Regions from separate parts of the Achromobacter sp. HNDS-1 genome, predicted to be linked through region 2. Evidence: predicted binding sites of a transcription regulator. Region 2 holds the regulator's gene; each other region holds the start of a gene.
The links. Region 2 encodes HrcA, which represses chaperone genes, less so after heat shock. Its sites were predicted from a motif close to TTAGCACTCNNNNNNNNNGAGTGCTAA; they were not measured.

Region 1 (3,276 bases), 920 kb from region 2:
TCGGCCGAGATCGGCCTGCCGATGCGATTTTCCGTGTTCGTGCCGCCGCAGGCCGAACAGGGCAAGGTGCCGGTGCTGTTCTACCTGGCCGGCCTGACCTGCACCGAGGAAACCTTCATGATCAAGGCGGGTGCCCAGCGCCTGGCCGCCGAGCTGGGGGTGATGCTGGTGGCGCCCGACACCAGCCCGCGGGGGGCCAACGTGCCCGGCGAAGATGAAAGCTGGGACCTGGGCACCGGCGCCGGTTTCTACCTGGACGCCACCACCGGCCCGTGGCGCGCCCATTACCGCATGGACAGCTACGTGACGCGCGAGCTGCACGCCCTCGTTACCAGCGCCCTGCCCGGCGACGCCGACCGGGTCGGCATCTTCGGGCATTCGATGGGCGGCCACGGCGCGCTGGTGCTGGCGCTGCGCAACCCGGGCAAGTACCGCTCGGTCTCGGCCTTTGCCCCGATCGCGGCGCCCAGCCTGTGCCCTTGGGGCAAGAAGGCGTTCGGCGCCTACCTGGGCGACAACCCCGACGATTGGGCCGCCTACGACGCCTCGGCGCTGATGCGCGGCCTGCGCCAGCCGTTTCCGGCAGGCATCCTGGTCGACCAGGGCACGGCCGACCAGTTCCTGGCCGAGCAGTTGTATCCCGAGGTATTCGAGGCCGCCTGCGCCACCGCCGGCCAGCCGCTGGAACTGCGCCGCCAGGATGGTTACGACCATGGCTATTACTTCATCTCGACGTTTATCGAGGATCACATCCGGTTTCACGTCGAACGGCTTGGAAAACCGGCCGCCTGACGCCCCGCTTCTATACTGGGCGGCCTGTCGTGGCAGGCCCGGTGCCCGGCCACGGCGTTCCCTGCATAGGATCGCCTGATTTGATCAACGGAATCGCTCCCTTCGTCTGGATCCTGCTGGCCGCGGTGATCGTGTTCCTGCCGGGCCTGGCGATGCTGCTGGGCCGGGGCGGCCCGCGCGACGAGCGCGGCCGGCGGACCTTCCAGTTCCGCCCGGTGCGGCGCCTGTTCGGCCTGATGCTGTTGCTGCTGGGCGGCGTGTCGGGGCTGCTGGCCCTGTCGCTGGTGCAATTCTTCCGCTTGACCACCGACGAGCCCGTGGCCCGTATCGAGGTGCGCCAGCAGGCCGAGGGCCAATACCAGGTCAACGCCACCGCGCCCGGGGTCGGCGCCAAGCAATATGTGCTGTACGGAGACCAATGGCAGATCGACGCTCGCGTGGTGCGCTGGCGCCTGCCCGCCCTGATGGCCGGCGCGCCGCCGCTGTACCGCCTGGAACGCCTGTCCGGCCGCTATAGCGACGCCGCGCGCGAAGCCACGGCCACGCGCTCGGTCCATGCCCTGGATGACTGGCCGGCGCCTGACCTGGGCTCGCTCAAGCAGAGTTTCCCGAACTGGTTCCCCTTCGTCGATGTCCAATTCGGCAGCGCGGCCTACATGCCGCTGTTCGACGGCGCCAAGTACCAGGTGTTCATGGATCCCCGCGGCGCGCTGTTCGTGCGCCCGGACGGCGAAGCCACCGCGGCGGGATTGAAGCGCCTGGGGTGGTAGCCAGCGGCGTCCAGCTCCGTGGCGGACCCGCCCGGCGAAGGCGGCATAGCCCTGGGAACAAGTCGGAAATTAAAATGGGGTCGCATTGCGTGGAGGAAACTTTGACGCGCCGCAATAGTCGAATTAGCACTCCCTTTACTAGAGTGCTAACATCGAATCCATGTCTTTACCCCTTCGCCTTCCGGAGACCGCCGCAATGAAGCAACCCAGTACCTCGTTGGCCACGTCCGGCAACGCCCTGGCGTTGGCCATCGCCAATCCGGGCGCGCTCGGCACCATCGACGCCTACATCTCGGCCGTGAACCGCCTGCCGGTCCTGTCGGCCGAACGTGAAACCGAACTCGGTCGCCGCCTGCGCGACAGCGAAGACCTGGGCGCCGCGCGCGAACTGGTGCTGTCGCACCTGCGCCTGGTGGTGTCGGTGGCGCGCCAGTACCTGGGCTATGGATTGCCCCACGCCGACCTGATCCAGGAAGGCAACGTCGGCCTGATGAAGGCCGTCAAGCGGTTCGACCCCGAGCGCGGCGTGCGCCTGGTGTCGTTCGCCGTGCACTGGATCAAGGCCGAGATCCACGAATACATCATCCGCAACTGGCGCCTGGTCAAGGTGGCCACCACCAAGGCGCAGCGCAAGCTGTTCTTCAACCTGCGCAGCATGCGCCCGGACGGCCAGACGCTGGATCCGGAACAGGTGGACCACATCGCGCGCGAACTCAACGTGCGCCGCGAAGACGTCAGCGAAATGGAAGTGCGTCTGTCCGGCCGCGACATGTCGCTCGAGAACCAGGACGACGATGACGACAGCTACGCGCCCATCGCCTACCTGTCCGACGAAGGCCGCCAGGAACCGACCCGCGTGCTGGAGCGCGCCGCCCGCGACCAGTTGCAGAGCTCGGGTCTGTCGAGCGCGCTGGAAGCGCTCGACCCGCGTTCGCGCCGCATCGTCGAGGCCCGTTGGTTGCAGGACGACGGTGGCGCCACGCTGCACGAACTGGCGCAGGAATTCGGCGTGTCGGCCGAACGCATCCGCCAGATCGAGGCCGCCGCGTTGAAGAAGATGCGTGGCAACCTGGCCGCCTGAATCTCCCCGCCGCAAGCATGCACAGGGCCGCGAATTCGCGGCCCTTTTTCTTGCGACGGCCGCATGGCGGCCGGATTGGACGTCGAGGCGGGGTTATCCTGGCGCGCCAATAAATTGATACAAATTCGCCTCGAATTAACGCGCAATTTCAGAAACTTAATGAAGTTCGGGCCGCCTAACTTCACGTAGACCGCGAACTTCGGTTAGCAGTCTTGTCATCCGTCTCGGCTTCTCCTCTTTCCCCTCCCCTATGAGACGGATGCTTGCGGGGCACCACGCATATGGTGCCCCGTTTTTTATTGCGCGCGCGCAACGCGCGCGGCCGGTTCAGGCCGCCTGCGCACTGTCCGGCCCGGCCTGCGCCGCCTGCCACAGCGCGTCCTGCACGCGTCGCACGCCGGTCGCCATGGAGCCGTCCTGGTAGAGCTTGATCCAGCGGTAGCCGGGCGCGAGGTTGTCGACCACATGCTTGCCGTCGCGGATGCTGAACTGGAAGCAGGTGGACGGCGTGGCCAGCAGGCGCAAGTTGTGGCGGCGGCGATCGAATTCGTGGTGCACATGGCCCCACAGCAGTACCCGCACCTGCGGCCAGCGGGTCAACCGCTTGAACAGCGCCTGCGGGTTGTCGATCAT
Region 2 (3,276 bases):
GCTCTGGAAGGTCACCTCGATCTGCTCGCGCGGCAGCGACAGGCGCTGCGCCAGCAGCCGTGCGGTTTCCATGCAGTCGCGGTAGTACGGGTCGCCCAGCTCGATGGAATAGCGCGGCAGGCCATGGAAGCTCATGACCAGCTTCTGCGGTTTGCCATGCTCGCGCCAGTACGCTTCGATGCTGGCGGCCAGCGGATCGAGATAGATGGGGTCCTCGTGGAACCGCTTGATGAAGCGCATTTCCGGCTGGTCGCGCAGCCGGCCGGCATGTCGCGTGACGGCATCGACCACCGTGGCGGTGGTGCTGGCGGCGTATTGGGGATAAAGCGGCACGGTCAGGATGCGTTCGCAGCCCTGCGCGCGCAGGCGCGAGATGGCGTCGGGAATCGACGGGTTGCCGTAGCGCATGCCCAGCTCCACCATCGCCTCGACCCCGGCCGCGGTCAACGCGGCCTGCACGCCTTCGGCCTGGCGGCGGCTGTAGACCATCAGCGGCGAGCCGTCCTTGAGCCAGATGCCGGCGTAACGCGGCTCCAGTTTCTTGGGACGCAGCGTCAGCACCAGGCCGTGCAGGATCGGCTTCCACAGATAGCGCGGAATCTCGATCACGCGCGGGTCCGACAGGAATTCGCCCAGGTACTTGCGGATATCCTTCCTGCCCGGGGTGTCGGGCGTGCCCAGGTTCACCAGCAGCACGCCGACCTTGCCCGGCGCGCGCGGCGGCGGGTCTTCATTGAATGGGTCGTCCTGCTCGGCTTCGGGCAGGTAGCGTTCAGGCCAGAGATACTTGAACAGGCGAAGAAACACAAAAACTCCCCTTCCTCCGCGAGGAGGATGTCGGTTCGAATGGAACTACTGGTTGTGGCTGAGGGCGTTGGACAGCAGACGCGCCGTGATGTCCACGATGGGAATCACGCGTTCGTAGGCCATGCGGGTCGGGCCAATGACGCCGAGCGTTCCGACCACCTTGCCGTCCACGCCGTAGGGCGCCGTGATGACCGAGACTTCTTCCATCGGCACCAACTGGGAATCGCCGCCGATGTAGATCTGCACGCCCTGCGCGCGGCTGGACACGTCGAGCAGTTGCAGCAGGTCGGTCTTCTTCTCGAACAGCGAGAACATCTTGCGCAGACGGTCCATGTCGGAAGCGATGTCGGTGACGTCCAGCAGCTTGCGCTCGCCAGAAATGACCACGGCATCGCCGTCCTCGGCGGCCTCGGCACTGGCCTCGACCGCCGCCTGCATCAGCCGCGAGATGTCTTCGCGCAACTGCGCCAGTTCGGTGGACAGGGTGCGCCGCACCGCGTCGAAGGACTTGCCGGCGAAGTGGACGTTGAAGAAGTTGCCGGCCTCCAGCAATTCGGCCTCGGCGTAGTCGCGCTGCACGAACAGGATGCGGTTCTGCACGTCGCCGTCGGGGGTGACAATGATCAGCAGCACCCGCTTGTCCGACAGGCGGATGAATTCGATCTGGCGGAACACCTGGGCGCGCTTGGGAGTCAGCACCACCCCGGCGAACTGGGTCAGGTTGGAAAGCAGCGCCGCGGCGGCATTGACCGCGCGGGTGGGCTCGGCCGCGGCCAGCATCTCGCCCATGTTGTGCGGCTCGAGCTGGTAGGACTGCACCGCCAGCAGCGAATCGACGAACATGCGGTAGCCGCGCGGCGTCGGAATGCGCCCCGCCGAGGTGTGCGGACTATGGATCAGCCCCAATTCCTCCAGATCCGCCATGACGTTGCGGATGGTGGCGGGCGACAGATCGAAAACCTTCGATAGCGTCCGCGAGCCGACTGGTTGCCCATCGGCGATGTAGCGTTCGATCAACGCTTTCAGTAGTGCGCGTGCGCGGTCATCCATAGCGGGTATTTTAGGGAATCTTTTCCAGTTGAGGCGATTTTTGTCCCGCAAGCCGATATGCGGCCCCATATAATCGGCTAACTGGCCCGATTCCGGACCAATTTCGTTTTTCTGACTCGCCTTGCCACCATGCACTTTCCTACCGTCGCGCTGATCGGCAGATACCAGGACACCGGCCTGGCCACTCCGCTAAGGGCGCTCGCGCACGCGCTCACGCAGGCCGGGCGGCAGGTGCTCGTCGATGCCGACACGGCCCGCAACACCGGCCTGACGGAATACCCCGTCGCCACCTACGAACAGATCGGCCAGGACGCCTCGCTGGCGGTGGTCATGGGCGGCGACGGCACGGTGCTGGGCGCCGCGCGCCATCTCGCCCCGTACGGCGTACCGGTGGTCGGCATCAACCATGGCCATCTGGGCTTCATCACCGACATCCCGGTGCAGGACGCGCATGGCGCCCTGACGCGCGTGCTGGAAGGCAACTTCCAGATCGAGGAACGCATGCTGCTCGAAGGCAGCGCCTGGCGCGGCGACCAGCAGATGTACGCGGCCTCGGCGCTGAACGACGTGGTGCTGAACCGCGCCGGACGCGGCGGCATGATCGAAGTGCGCGTCGAACTGGACGGCGCCTTCATGTACACCCAGCGCGCCGACGGCCTGATCATCGCCACCCCCACCGGCTCGACCGCCTACGCGCTGTCTGCCAATGGCCCGATCCTGCACCCCGGCATGAACGCCATGGTGCTGGTGCCGGTGGCGCCCCAGACCCTGTCCAACCGTCCCATCGTCATTCCGGACACCGGCGTGCTGAACATGACGCTCACCGCCATGGGCCGCGTCGAGGTCGGCGCCAGCGTGCATTTCGACATGCAGACCTGGTCCGACCTGCAGCCCGGCGACCGCATCGTCGTGCAGCGCGCGCCCTACACCATCCGCTTCGTGCATCCGGAAGGCTACAGCTTCTTTTCCACCCTGCGCCGCAAGCTGCACTGGAACCTGATGCCGCAGGCCACCGACAACGTAGAGTAGTAAGCGCCCCAACATGCTGCGCACCCTGCACATCCGCGACTTCGTCATCGTCGAGCAGACCGAGATCCATTTCGGTCCCGGCTTCACCGTCTTCTCCGGCGAGACCGGGGCGGGCAAATCCATCCTCATCGACGCGCTGGCGCTGGCGCTGGGCGAGCGCGGCGACGTCAGCGTGCTGCGCGAAGGCGCCGCTCGCGCCGATATCACCGCCGTCTTCGACACGCCGCCGGCGCTGCGCGCCTGGCTGGCCGAACGCGAGATTGACGCCGACGACGAACTGGCCCTGCGCCGCGTGATCGACGCCCAGGGCCGCAGCCGCGCCTACATCAACGGCACCCCGGCCACGGTCGCGCAATTGCGCGAACTGGGCGACAGCCTGGTCGACATCCA
Region 3 (3,276 bases), 2.0 Mb from region 2:
AGGTCGGTGATGGCTTGCTTGGCGCGCAGCAGGGCCACGCCGCCGCCGGCCACAACGCCTTCTTCCACCGCAGCGCGCGTGGCGTGCAGGGCGTCTTCGACGCGAGCCTTCTTTTCCTTCATTTCGACTTCGGTGGCAGCGCCAACGCGAATCACGGCAACGCCGCCGGCCAGCTTGGCCACGCGTTCCTGCAGCTTTTCACGGTCGTAGTCGGACGTGGCTTCTTCGATCTGGATGCGGATCTGCTTGACGCGCGCTTCGATCGACTTGCTGTCGCCAGCGCCGTCGATGATCGTGGTGTTTTCCTTGCCCACTTCGATGCGCTTGGCTTGACCCAGCTCAGCCAGGGTGGCCTTTTCCAGCGACATGCCGGTTTCTTCGGAGATCACCGTGCCGCCCGTCAGGATGGCGATGTCTTCCAGCATGGCCTTGCGGCGGTCGCCGAAGCCAGGCGCCTTGACGGCGGTGGTCTTCAGGATGCCACGGATGTTGTTGACCACCAGGGTCGCCAGGGCTTCGCCCTCGACGTCTTCGGCGATGATCAGCAGCGGACGGCTCGACTTGGCGACTTGTTCCAGCACCGGCAGCAGGTCACGGATGTTGCTGATCTTCTTGTCGAAGATCAGGACGAACGGGTCTTCCAGCGCGGCGACTTGCTTTTCCGGGCTGTTGATGAAGTAGGGCGACAGGTAGCCGCGGTCGAATTGCATGCCTTCGACGACGTCCAGCTCGTTTTCCAGCGACTTGCCGTCTTCGACGGTGATGACGCCTTCCTTGCCGACCTTGTCCATCGCGTCAGCGATGATCTGGCCGATCGAGGAGTCGCTGTTGGCCGAGATCGAGCCGACCTGGGCGATTTCCTTGCTGGTCGTGACCGGCTTGGATTGCTTCTTCAGTTCGGCGACGGCGGCGGCGACAGCCTTGTCGATGCCGCGCTTCAGGTCGATCGGGTTGAAACCGGCGGCAACGTACTTCAGGCCTTCCTGAACGATGGCCTGGGCCAGCACGGTGGCGGTGGTGGTGCCGTCACCGGCGTTGTCGGAGGTCTTGGAGGCGACGTCCTTGACCAGCTGGGCGCCGATGTTCTCGAACTTGTCCTTCAGTTCGATTTCCTTGGCGACGGAGACGCCGTCCTTGGTCACGGTCGGGGCGCCGAACGAGCGCTCCAGCACGACGTTGCGACCCTTGGGGCCCAGGGTGGTCTTGACGGCGTTGGCGAGGACATTCACGCCACGGACGATGCGCACGCGGGCGTCGTCACCGAACAGTACTTGCTTGGCAGCCATTTGTTAGCTTCCTTCGAAAATTCGTTTTGAGGCAGGGTTTACTGGACCACGGCGAGGATTTCGTCCTCGCGGATGACGAGCAGCTCTTCGCCGTCAACCTTGACCGACTGGCCGGCGTACTTGCCGAACAGAACCTTGTCGCCAGCCTTCAGGTCGACCGGCAGGATCTTGCCGTCTTCGGTCTTCTTGCCGGGGCCGACGGCCACGACTTCACCCTGGTCGGGCTTTTCAGCGGCGCTGTCGGGGATGACGATGCCCGACGCAGTCTTGCGCTCGTTTTCGAGGCGTTTGACGATCACGCGATCGCCCAGGGGACGCAAGGCCATGAGGAACTCCTGTTACTAGAGAAGAAAGTGAATGATCGGTTGGGCCCGGGAGGATTGTTAGCACTCACCGGAGTCGAGTGCTAATTATAGGGATGATGTGGTGGGGTTCAAGGGGGGAGGAGGGGCTGTTACATCTGACGGGACGAGGCGTCCTAAGGTGAGGTGGTGCGTCCCTTTTTATGTGCCACTGTCGAAGTTCATTGAACTTGAGATTTGATTCACCCACGTTGGCGCCTGATCAAACGATACGCGTGTCGTCGCCTCTTTCGGCGTGGATAACGATTTGACGTGTCGGTGCGAAGCAGGTGGGTATGCAAGACTCGCACGGTAGCGCGGACATGGCGTGCGCCCTGTCGCCTGTGATCTTCCTGGCTTGCACGGGGTTTGTCGTGGCGAATCCGGCGATCGTGCTGTTCGCGTTGCCGGTGGCGGGATTGGAGCCCTAAGCGGCCCGTCGTTGCGCGCGCGCGAAATGCCGGAAATGGAGCGGACCTCCCCAAGTGCCTGACCGCTAAGTGCCATTCACCGGAGCGGTCCTTGCCGGCCTCGCAGAAAGCCTGCCACGTTCTGTTTCAACATCGTTGCGTCATACGTCGATGATTTGATTGCGGCTTGCAGGATCGTTCGCCTCGTCTCCGTGGGGAAAAGGCTCCAGGTGCTAATAACGGCGGCTCCCAAGCAAGCAATTACTCGTCTTTCCGCTTCATCCAGCACGCCTGGGTCCAATACTTCCGTCGTTATGGGAAAGTGAACGCCGCCTTCGTTAAGCCAACGTTCGATATCCGAATCGCTAAGGTCATGTTTCATGGTGTTCCTTCCTTGACTTAGCCTCGCCCGTCAGCTTGGCTATATGTTCTTTCAGCACGGCCTTGTCGAAGGACGCCTGAGCCATTTCGGTGTTTAGTAATCGTTGGCGGGCATCTTCAGGAAGGTCCCTTGTTGTCCCACCTTTCACTGTTTTCTAGGCACCATCGCTACGGTCCAACGGCGCAGAGATCACGCCTGTAACACGATCATGACCTCGCGATCCCTTCCATCGTCCAGCAAGGGGATTTCACCCGATTTCTGCAGCACGCCATCAAGCGTCACGTACCCCGCGCCATTCTCGGACTGTCCGCGCAGGGCGGTCACGGAGTACATCGTAGCCCCGTGCCGGTAGTGCAGCTTGAAGGTGTTCCAGTCTGCGGGCAGGCAGGGGTGAAAGCTCATGGATGCGCCGCGCCGGCGCATCCCCAGCACCGATTCCAGGACCAGGCGGTACATCAGGCCCGATGAGCCGGTGTACCAGGTCCAGCCGCCACGGCCTCGCTGCCCGGGCGTGGTGTAAATATCCGCGGCCATGACATAGGGCTCCACCTTGTAGACGGCGGCTTTTGCTGGGGAGTCGGAATGGCTGATGGGGTTTAGCATCGTCAGCAGGTCACCGATGCGCGCATCGTCGCCAAGGCCGCAGAATGCCATGGCGGTCCAGATGGCGGCGTGGGTGTACTGGCCGCCGTTCTCGCGCACGCCAGGCACATAGCCTCGGATGTAGCCGGGATTCAGGGCGGAGGAATCAAAAGGCGGATCCAGCAGCCGTATCAGTCCGCGCTCGTTGTCGATCAGCCGGTCGTCCACGGCCTGCATGGCCAGGCGGGCGCGGTCTTCCAGGGCGGCGCCCGACA

Region 1: rpoH (RNA polymerase sigma factor RpoH) is a predicted target of HrcA. The motif match lies at 1,686-1,712, and genes of this name have one in related genera.
Region 3: groES (co-chaperone GroES) is a predicted target of HrcA. The motif match lies at 1,670-1,696, and genes of this name have one in related genera.

The regions. Positions count from the first base shown of each region.
Region 1 covers NZ_CP157584.1:3,438,300-3,441,575, forward strand. The annotation lists gene fghA (S-formylglutathione hydrolase) at 1-792, shown strand, start outside; gene ABFG95_RS15965 (hypothetical protein) at 873-1,562, shown strand; gene rpoH (RNA polymerase sigma factor RpoH) at 1,759-2,643, shown strand; gene ABFG95_RS15975 (phosphodiesterase) at 2,971-3,276, opposite strand, start outside.
Region 2 covers NZ_CP157584.1:4,353,800-4,357,075, reverse strand. The annotation lists gene hemH (ferrochelatase) at 1-807, opposite strand, end outside; gene hrcA (heat-inducible transcriptional repressor HrcA) at 853-1,857, opposite strand; gene ABFG95_RS20185 (NAD kinase) at 1,987-2,886, shown strand; gene recN (DNA repair protein RecN) at 2,900-3,276, shown strand, end outside.
Region 3 covers NZ_CP157584.1:2,309,892-2,313,167, reverse strand. The annotation lists gene groL (chaperonin GroEL) at 1-1,286, opposite strand, end outside; gene groES (co-chaperone GroES) at 1,325-1,612, opposite strand; gene ABFG95_RS10685 (hypothetical protein) at 1,924-2,058, shown strand; gene ABFG95_RS10680 (glucoamylase family protein) at 2,609-3,276, opposite strand, start outside.